2 regions of the Herbaspirillum hiltneri N3 genome follow, and region 2 is predicted to be linked to the other one. Evidence: predicted binding sites of a transcription regulator. Region 2 holds the regulator's gene; the other holds the start of a gene.
The links. Region 2 encodes FliA, which starts transcription of late flagellar genes. Its sites were predicted from a motif close to CTAAAGTTTNNNNNNNNNNNGCCGNTA; they were not measured.
Positions count from the first base shown of each region.

Region 1 (4,687 bases), 100 kb from region 2:
CTGATCGGTCAGCACTAGGTCGAAAGTCTGCAATTTCGCCTTGTCCAGCGCATCTTGCCCGTCCACCGCTTCGGTGACTTGATAGCCGGCTGCTTTCAGGCTGAACACCACCATCTGGCGCAATGACCCCGAGTCGTCTACCGCAAGAATTGTTTTAGACATCATTACTCCCTGTTCTTCATTTACGACTATGAGTTGTTCGAACTCATTATGCCGCATCCATTATCAAAAAATTGCTATTGTGCGATTGATTCAACCCATCGTCAAAACACCGAAGAGCTCCGCCGAATCTGCATACTGACGCGGCTCCGGTTAAAACAACTCGATGTCGCCGCTTTCCATGCGCGTTTGCCGTACCGTTTTCCACAGGCCATTTTCAAGCGCGGTCAGACGTTCTTCCATCGACTCTACCGTGTTCTTGAGCAAGCTTTCGAGCATCTCCACCGATTGCGTGGAATCGGGAGTAATTTCAAAGCTGTTCGCGCTGAGCACACCCAGCGCGTCACGCAGGCCGATCACGCGGCGCACGATACGCTCCAGCAACTGGCTGGTCATGTCCTGGAACTGCAGGCCTGTCACGGCCGCATTGACGTGCGCCGTAATGTCGTCCTGCATGACCTTGAGGCGAGCGATATCCTCAGCGGACAAGGTACCGTTGCCGGCCATGACCACTTCCAGTTCCTTCTGCTGCGCGAGGACAGCGGTATGCAACTCCATGAAGCTCGATCCCAGCTTCTCGATCGCTTCGCCGAGCAGGATGTTGGTCTGGACCAAATCCGTTTCGACTTCAGTCAGTTGCCTGCTTCCACCGCTAGCCGTATCGAGCAGCAAGCGCTTCAGCTCTTGCAGCATTTTGGGTGTCGACATTCGAAGCCCTCCTTTTCAATGGGGCCTGGTGTTTAAAATCCAGTTAATTCTTGGCCGGTTCGCTCAAACCATCTTTTACGTCAGCGTCGGACGACACGTCGAGTGAAGACGATCCACCGTTCTGAACAAGCTCTTCCGCTTTCTTGTTCATCACGATGATGCTGATGCGGCGGTTGATCGGGTTGAACGGATCCTCCTTGTCCAGCAGCACGGCGGACGACAAGCCCACCACGCGCAATACCTTCGATTCATCCATTCCACCTGAAATCAACTCGCGACGCGACGCGTTGGCGCGATCCGCGGACAGCTCCCAGTTGCTATAGCCTTTTTCACCGCTCGAATACGGAGTGGCATCGGTGTGCCCGGACAGGCTGATCTTGTTCGGTACATCGTTGAGCGTTTTGCCGATCTCACGCAGGATTTCACGCGTATAAGGCTGCAGCTGGGCGCTGGCGAGTGCAAACATCGGACGGTTCTTTTCGTCCACGATCTGGATGCGCAAGCCTTCGGACGTAATGTCGATCAACAGTTGATTCTTGAATTGCTTCAAGGTCGGACTATTGTCGATAGCGGTCTCGATGCGCTTTTTCAATTCGTCCAGACGGGCGCGTTCGGCCTTTTCCAGTTCGGCCTGTGCGGCGCGCACACTGCGTTTGCTGGTGATATCGTTCTCACCCTTGCGCAACTGCCCCTCCTGCCGCGTCAGATCCTTACCGCCGCCAGGCAGCACCGTATTCGCATCGCCACTACCGGAGCCGCCGGCCATCGCCACCTTGAGGGGTGTTTTGAAATATTCCGCGATACCGTTGAGGTCGCCCTTTGCAGTCGAGCCCAACAGCCACATCAGCAGGAAAAACGCCATCATCGCCGTCACAAAGTCGGCGTAGGCGATCTTCCAGGCGCCGCCGTGATGACCGCCGCCGCCCTTCTTGATGCGTTTTACAATAATGGGACGTAGCCCTTCGTCGGCCATGCCTTACTCCTGCTGATGACTGGTCATATCGGGTTACTTGCTTTTTGCCTGTTTGACGTGCTCTTCCAGTTCCAGGAAGGATGGACGTTCCGTCGAGAACAGGACCTTGCGGCCGAATTCGATCGACAAGGCAGGTGCGTAACCGTTCAGGCTGGCGAGCAGAGTGACTTTGACGCATTGGTAAATCTTGGTCGACTCGTGCAGCTTTTGCTCCAGCAAGCTCGACAGCGGCCCCACGAAACCGTACGCCAGCAGAATACCAAGGAAAGTACCGACCAGCGCATGCGCAATCAGCATACCCAGTTCGGACGGCGGGATACCCACCGATTCCATCGTATGCACCACGCCCATCACCGCTGCCACAATACCGAACGCCGGCATGCCGTCGCCGAGCTTGGCGATGCAATGCACCGGAATTTCGCCTTCGTGGTGATGGGTTTCGATTTCATTGTCCATCAGGTTTTCGATCTGGAACGCATCCATGTTCCCCGACACCATGAGGCGCAGGTAATCGGTCATGAACTCGATCAGGTGATGGTCGGCCAGAACGCCGGGATATTTGCTGAAAATCGGGCTCGACTCAGGTTCCTCGATGTCGCCTTCGATCGACATCAACCCTTCCTTGCGCGACTTGGTCAGGATTTCGAACAGCAGCGACATCAGCTCCATGTACAGAGCTTTGGTATATGTCGAGCCTTTGAAAACGGTCGGCAACGCCTTTATCGTGGCTTTGATGGCCTTGTTGTTGTTACCGACAAGGAAAGCGCCCCCCGCTGCTCCACCAATCATCAGCAACTCGATCGGCTGAAACAACGCCCCGAGATGCCCCCCTGCCATCGCAAATCCGCCGAAGACGGACGCCATGACGATTACATATCCAATTATGACTAACAAGTGCCTACTCCCGTCCCAGTGGCGTTCAGTGTTTTTTCCCTGCTGTCAGGTTACATGCAATCCCATCAACCAAATGATGGAATACATGACCGAAAGCGGGCTTTCATTTTCAATTACGACACCAAAGATAAAAACTTGATAACGTGCGGAGAATGTAACACAGCTCTTTTTTGTTTCACATACGCCAACCATACAAAGCCGGCCCATTTTCCTTCGGATGCACGACGACATCCGGTTGCATGTCCTCAATGATGAATTCGTAGCTCAGCAAGAGCGTGCCGGGACGCATTTCCACCCGCGCCTTTTGCCACAACGCCGTCATCGCCGCCGGCGACAGGTAGGCGAAGATGACATCGTAGTCACTGAAATCCAGGCGCGTATAGTCGCCGCGCACGAACGCGCCGCGACTCCGGCCAAGCAAAGCGCGTACCTGGCTGACCAGCCACGGCAACGGCGCCAGCTCGATACCGACGAAACGGCTGTCGGGGCGCAGTCTCGACAAATAAAGAACCGCGCCGCCCAGGCCGCTACCGATATCGATCACGCGCAACGGCTGGTCGGCCGGCAGCAAACCCGCCACCGCATCCCAGGTTGCCTGACCCGACGGATAGAACGGCACCTGGCTGCGAAACGTCGACCAGAACAAGAGCAGCAGAAAGAGGAATACCGCGAGAAACAGCACCGGGGGCAAATGGAAGGAATTCACCAGCACGGCAGCCGGCGGAAAGAAAAACAGGATCGGCGCCCACCATGACGCCATGCGGCGCAGGCAAGCAAGGCCTGCGGCCAGTGCACCATGCAGGAAAGCGAAAGGAATGGGGGAAATGACGACACCGAACCACGACTCGACGGCCTGTCCGGCCAGCAATGCCAGAACCCATGCGGCGCAAAGAACGAACAACGCTTGTACTGCAGGTGCCTGCAGAACGGGTCTGCGCTGCCCCAATGTCATCTCGGCCTCCAAGCCTGCATCAAAAGCCGATTATTGTAATGCGACAGTGGTCAGATTGATCCGAATCAGGCAATGGCGGCGATCTGCGGCGCTTCGAGCGCTGCAGCAATGGCCGGGGCGGCGATCGCGTCCTTGGCCTTCTTGGTTTTGCCGGCGCGCGAAGGCATGTGGCACAAACCGCACAGGTAGTCCTGATGCAAATCCAGACGATGCACGACGAAATGGCCGCGGCATTTGCTGCACGGCGTGGTCATCAGCATCTTGCTTTCAAAGAAGCGCACCAGCGTCCATGCTCGCGTCAGCGACAGCACCGACTCGTCACCTTCAGCAACCTGGCCGGCCTGTTCGAGATACAGTTTGTATGCCTTCATCACGGCTTCAATGCCGGAGATCTTGGCGTACTCAACGAGGTATTTGTGGATATTGATGAACAGCGAGGAATGAATGTTCGGTTGCCAGGTGATAAACCAGTCTGTCGAGAACGGCAGCATGCCCTTCGGTGGCGAGACGCCCTTCAGTTCCTTGTAAAGCTTGAGCAGACGCTCACGCGACAAGGAAGTTTCGGACTCCAGCAATTGAAGACGCGCCCCCAGATTGATCAACTCAATGGCCAATTGAATCTCTTGCGATTCAGTTATCACGCTTTTCTTAGCCATGAACACACCCCCGATATTTTTTAATTACAACTCAACTTCTTTGCCAACCTGACTGACGCTTAACGTCGAATCATTCTCCCGGGTTGACCAAGTCGACCCAAACATACCACGAAGGATGATTACAGCGTCAGGAAATTTGTTCGACCGGCTGACAAGCCATCAGAATCGCAGCATGCGATTGAGCGAGACCCTTGTCTTTGTTGTAATTGGTCAGCATGCCGAGGATTGCACCGTCGTCGAAGCGGAATCGCGTCAACATCATGTTGGTGCCGGCAAGTTTCAGAATTTGTGCGTTGCTCAGACCTTGAATCATGTCTGCTATTTCGTCGCTGATACCAAGACGAA
Region 1 covers NZ_CP011409.1:2,350,711-2,355,397, reverse strand. Annotated here, with positions in the region: gene F506_RS10750 (response regulator) at 1-162, opposite strand, end outside; gene F506_RS10745 (hypothetical protein) at 313-867, opposite strand; gene motB (flagellar motor protein MotB) at 911-1,840, opposite strand; gene motA (flagellar motor stator protein MotA) at 1,874-2,734, opposite strand; gene F506_RS10730 (class I SAM-dependent methyltransferase) at 2,910-3,686, opposite strand; gene flhC (flagellar transcriptional regulator FlhC) at 3,752-4,342, opposite strand; gene flhD (flagellar transcriptional regulator FlhD) at 4,470-4,687, opposite strand, start outside.
Region 1: a site for FliA is predicted at 2,848-2,874, ahead of motA (flagellar motor stator protein MotA). Genes of this name have one in related genera too.

Region 2 (4,687 bases):
GTCCACCGGACCAGGCTTCCAGATTACCACCGAAGCACGTGCGCTCACCAATGGCAGCGAAGGCCAGATGGTGCAAGCCAAAACGCCTGCAGGCCAGGTCGTGAGCGGGATAGCGAAGGCCGGCGGCATCCTCGAGATCAATTACTGACAAGAAACATTTTGCAGGGCGATAAAAGTATTAAAGTTTGCGGAGAAATGGCCGATAATCTAGGCAACAGGCGGGTCACAGAACCCTAACCCAACAAGGATGATGCCGTGAACGTTAATGACGCCCTCAAAACTGGCAAAGGCTTACCGGAAATCGCGCAACCCCAAGCGCGCACCGCGAACAGCAATGCCGGCACCACAACCGCAAAGACAGGCAGCGACGCTTCTACCGCAGCCAATGTCCAGCTGTCTTCGCAATATCAATCGCTGGGCGTGAAGGCCTCCGCTCCCGGCGGTACTTTCGACGCCAAGAAAGTTGCAGAAATCAAGGCTGCCATCGCCAACGGCACCTTCCAGGTTGATCCCGAGAAAGTCGCCAACGGCTTGCTCGACACAGTCAAAGATCTGATCGGTTCACGCAAGGCTTAATGCAATGACAAGTAATCCGCTCCTGCCATCCCATACGCTTTCCGACGAAAAGCAAGTCACGTCGCGTCTGGTGGCCGCGTTGCAGCAAGAGCAGGATTTGCTCAGCGGCAATGGCGATGCGGACAAGATTCCCGACATCATCAACGAGAAGGCCAACATTGTTGCCAGCATGGCCACATTGGCGGATCAACGTCACAAGACGCTCGCCGCACTGGGATTCACTGCCGGCGAGAACGGCATGCAGTCATGGATCGAACAGCACGGTTCGGCCGAAGACAAGCAAGTTTGGGAAGAATTGTTTGCGCTGGCGCAATCCGCGCGCGAACTGAATCGCCTGAACGGCTTGCTGATCGGCAAGCAAATGGCAATCAACCAGAACGCCATGAACATCCTGCAAGGCAAGAGCAACGGCTCCTTCTACGGCCCTGACGGACAGTCCAGCCTGCGCAGCTCCGGCCGCCCTCTCGGCATCGGCTGATTTCCAGGCGCTCCTGAATCAAGAAAGCCCGTTCGCATGAACGGGCTTTTTGCTTTATGGAGCCGGCTTGGGCTGGATGGGCGGAACCGCCGGAACTGTCTTGTCCCCTTGGTCCGCAAACGGCACCTCGGTCGCCTGCTCCGCCAGGCGCGACAAGATCATCACGTCGACGCGGCGATTGCGCAGCCGCCCCTCGGGCGTATCGTTGGAAGCCACCGCCTGGTTCGATCCATGTCCCACCGCCGTCAGCCGCAGCTCGGCGATGCCCTGGTTGCTGAACAGCCGCGCCACCGTGCTGGCCCGCACCGCCGACAACTCCCAGTTGGAAGGAAACACGCTGGTGCTGATCTGCGTATTGTCGGTGTGGCCTTCGATCTGGATGGCATGATCGTCGTTCTTCAGCACGCGCGCGATGGCGATCAGGGTTTCTTCCGATTCCTTGCTGACCTTGGCGTCGCCGGGTGCGAACAGGACGTTGGCGTTGATCTCGACGTTGACGCCCACGCTGGTTTGCGTCACGCGCACCTTGCCCTCTTGCACCAGCGGCGCCAGCACTTGCATGATGTCGCGCGCCATGTCAGTCATGCGCTCTTTTTCACGGCGCAGCGCTTCGTTGCTGCGCGGCTTCTGCAACGTGATCTTGGGCGCAGCGGATTGCTGCGCGCCCTGTCCCCCGGCCTGCACTATGATCGGCGCGGTCGAGACCGGCTCTTTGCCGAAGGCGTTGACCAGCGAATCGGCGAGGATCTTGTATTTGCCTTCGTTGACTTGGGAAATGGCGTACATGACCACAAAAAAAGCGAACAGCAGCGTAATGAAGTCGGCATACGAAACCAGCCAACGTTCGTGGTTCTCGTGCTCTTCTACATGTTTTTTTCGGGCCATGATGAACAGGTGATGTCAGTCGATCATGAAGCAGGGAAATACGACTCGGCGCGCTCCTGGATCACGCGCGGGTTATCGCCGCTGGCGATACCGAACAGACTGTCGGCCACCATCTCGCGCCGGTTCACTTCCGCCGCCAGCAAGTCCTTGAGTTTGTTGGCCACCGGCAGGAAGAACAGGTTGGCCAGGCCGACCCCATAAATCGTCGCCACGAATGCCACCGCGATGCCGCCGCCCAGCTTGGCGGGATCCGACAGATTTTCCATCACGTGGATCAGCCCGAGCACCGCGCCGAGGATACCGATCGTGGGCGAATAGCCGCCGGCGGCTTCCCAGATCTTGAGCGCCTGGCGCTGGCGGGTTTCGTACGCGGTAGTGTCGACGTCAAGGATCTCGAGCAGCTTCGCCGGCGTAATGCCGTCGATCAGCAGGCGCAAGCCTTTCTTGACGAAGGGATCGGTGCTGTCGTTCATGTGTTCTTCAAGATGCAGCAGACCTTCGCGCCGCGAGATGCCGCTCCACACCGTGATGTTGTCGATCAGTGTGCGGTGATTGTGAAGCGGTGGAGAAAATACCCAGGACAGCAGCTTGACGCCGTGAACGAAGTTGTCGAGCCTGGTTTGCAGCAGCACCGCGCCGACGGTGCCGGCGAAGACGATCAGGAAAGCGGTCGGCTGCAGGATCGAACCGGGATGACCGCCTTCGAGCAGCAAGCCCAGCAAGATGCCACCCAACGCCAGCAGTAAGCCTCCTACGCTACTCCAGTCCACGCCTGCTCCCTCAAGGTCGAGCGCATGCGGGCGATGGCCTGGCTGTGCAGCTGGCAAACCCGCGACTCGGAGACGCCCATGACGGCGCCGATTTCCTTCAAGTTCATTTCCTGTTCGTAGTACAGGCCCATCAGAATCTTTTCACGCTCGGGCAAGGCCTTGATCGAATCGATGACGGCCTCGCGGAAACCGCCGTTGATCAGGTTCTGCAAAGGGTCATCGGTATCGCTGGTCTGGTAGCGATCGAGGAAATGCTCGTGGCCGCCGTCGGCGTCATGGAAATCTTCGTAGTAAATCAGTTGATGGCCGCCGCATTCGGTCAGCATGTCCTGGTATTCCAGCAGGCTCATCTTGAGCTGCGTGGCGACTTCGGTCTCCTGCGGCGGACGGCCGAGCTGCTGCAGCAGGACATGGATGGCCTCTTCGATCTTGCGGGTGTTCTGGCGGATGCTGCGCGGCAGCCAGTCGCTGCTGCGCAATTCGTCCAGCATGGCGCCGCGGATACGCTGCACGGCATAGGTTTCAAACTGTGCGCCGTGCGTTTCCTCATAGCGATTGACGGCATCAAGCAGACCGATCATGCCTGCCTGAATCAAGTCGTCCACTTCCACGCTGGGCGGAAGCTTTGCCTTCATCTGATGCGCCAGCTTTTTCACAAGCGCCGCATGCAGCTCGAGCAAACCGTTCTTGGCCGTCTTTCCTTTGACGTTATACATAGAACTCATCTCGTCAATAATGGTGAGTGCGAACTATCATGCAATGCAAGGCGCGTCATACTCCGAGACTTGCTCCATCGGTCGCCATACCGTACGTGCCCTTGGTGAGATTGGATAACGAAAACTGATCCGCCAGGCGCTTGAATGCCAGCGTCGCACCCGCCAATGGAAATGCTTCCAGCACGGTGCGGCCCTGCCCCGATGCGCGACGGATGTGTTCGTCGGCCGGGATAGAACCCATGAAATGCAATTGCGCCGCCAGGTAACGATTGGCGGCCTGCGCCATGTTGGCATACACCATCTGTGCATCCGCGTCCGAACCACCGCTCACGAGGAGGTTGAAAGGACGGCGGCCGAGCTTGTCGCTGAGGCCCTTGAGCAAGACGTACGCCGCCTTGATCGAGGTCGGGCTGGTCGACATGTGCACCACGATTTCGCCCATTTCCATGGCCGGCACCGGCAACAGTTCGTCGTCGTTCAGTTCACCGTTGATGAGGGTGATGTCGGACTCTTCCGTCAGTCCGTCAAAAATCTGCGCCAGCCGGGAGGCTTGCGGATGCGTGGAAGCCGAGACGTTCTTGCGCGACAGCCGCGCCAGCGCAAAACCTTCCGGCACCATGCGCACCGCTTCGTCCAGTTGCCGCTCCTGGCGTGCAACATCGAGCAGCGTCGCCACGGCGACACCGCCGAAACGCGACAAGATCACCGAAGGCGTCATGCAAGCGTCGACCAACAATGCGTTGTGGTCGGCGGCGGCAAGAGAGGCAGCCAGATTGATCAGCATCGCGCCTTTTTCCTCGTCGGGCAGAACCGAGAAGAAAGTGAATACGCGCGGCGTCGGACGCTCCAGCATCCGTCGCAGTCCTTCCGCTTGATCAACGTCATAGCTAGCCAAGGATCACCTCCCGCAGGCTTTTGTCATTCATGGCCGTGGCCGTCGGCCCGACCACGACCGGCAACTCGGCATCCTGGAATTCGAACGGCGCAGTTTCACGCTTCAGTTTAAAGGCGCGGTCGGCCAGATACAACCTGTTGGCAACATGCAAATCTTCCGGCACGCGCTGACCGTTTGCGACGTAATACAGATTCAGTTTCTGACGGATGACAACATCGAGCACATTACCGATGGTGGCTGCTTCGTCGAGCTTGGTAATGATGCAACCCGCCAGGCCGTCGCCCGAATACGCGCTCACGACTTCATTGAGCGTGCCGCCGGTGGCCGTTGCATTGAGGCACAACAGGCGCTTGATGTCGGTGCCTGC
Region 2 covers NZ_CP011409.1:2,250,242-2,254,928, reverse strand. Annotated here, with positions in the region: gene flgA (flagellar basal body P-ring formation chaperone FlgA) at 1-148, shown strand, start outside; gene flgM (flagellar biosynthesis anti-sigma factor FlgM) at 256-576, shown strand; gene F506_RS10215 (flagella synthesis protein FlgN) at 581-1,054, shown strand; gene motD (flagellar motor protein MotD) at 1,109-1,939, opposite strand; gene F506_RS10205 (flagellar motor protein) at 1,963-2,709, opposite strand; gene F506_RS10200 (RNA polymerase sigma factor FliA) at 2,691-3,425, opposite strand; gene F506_RS10195 (MinD/ParA family ATP-binding protein) at 3,481-4,278, opposite strand; gene flhF (flagellar biosynthesis protein FlhF) at 4,313-4,687, opposite strand, start outside.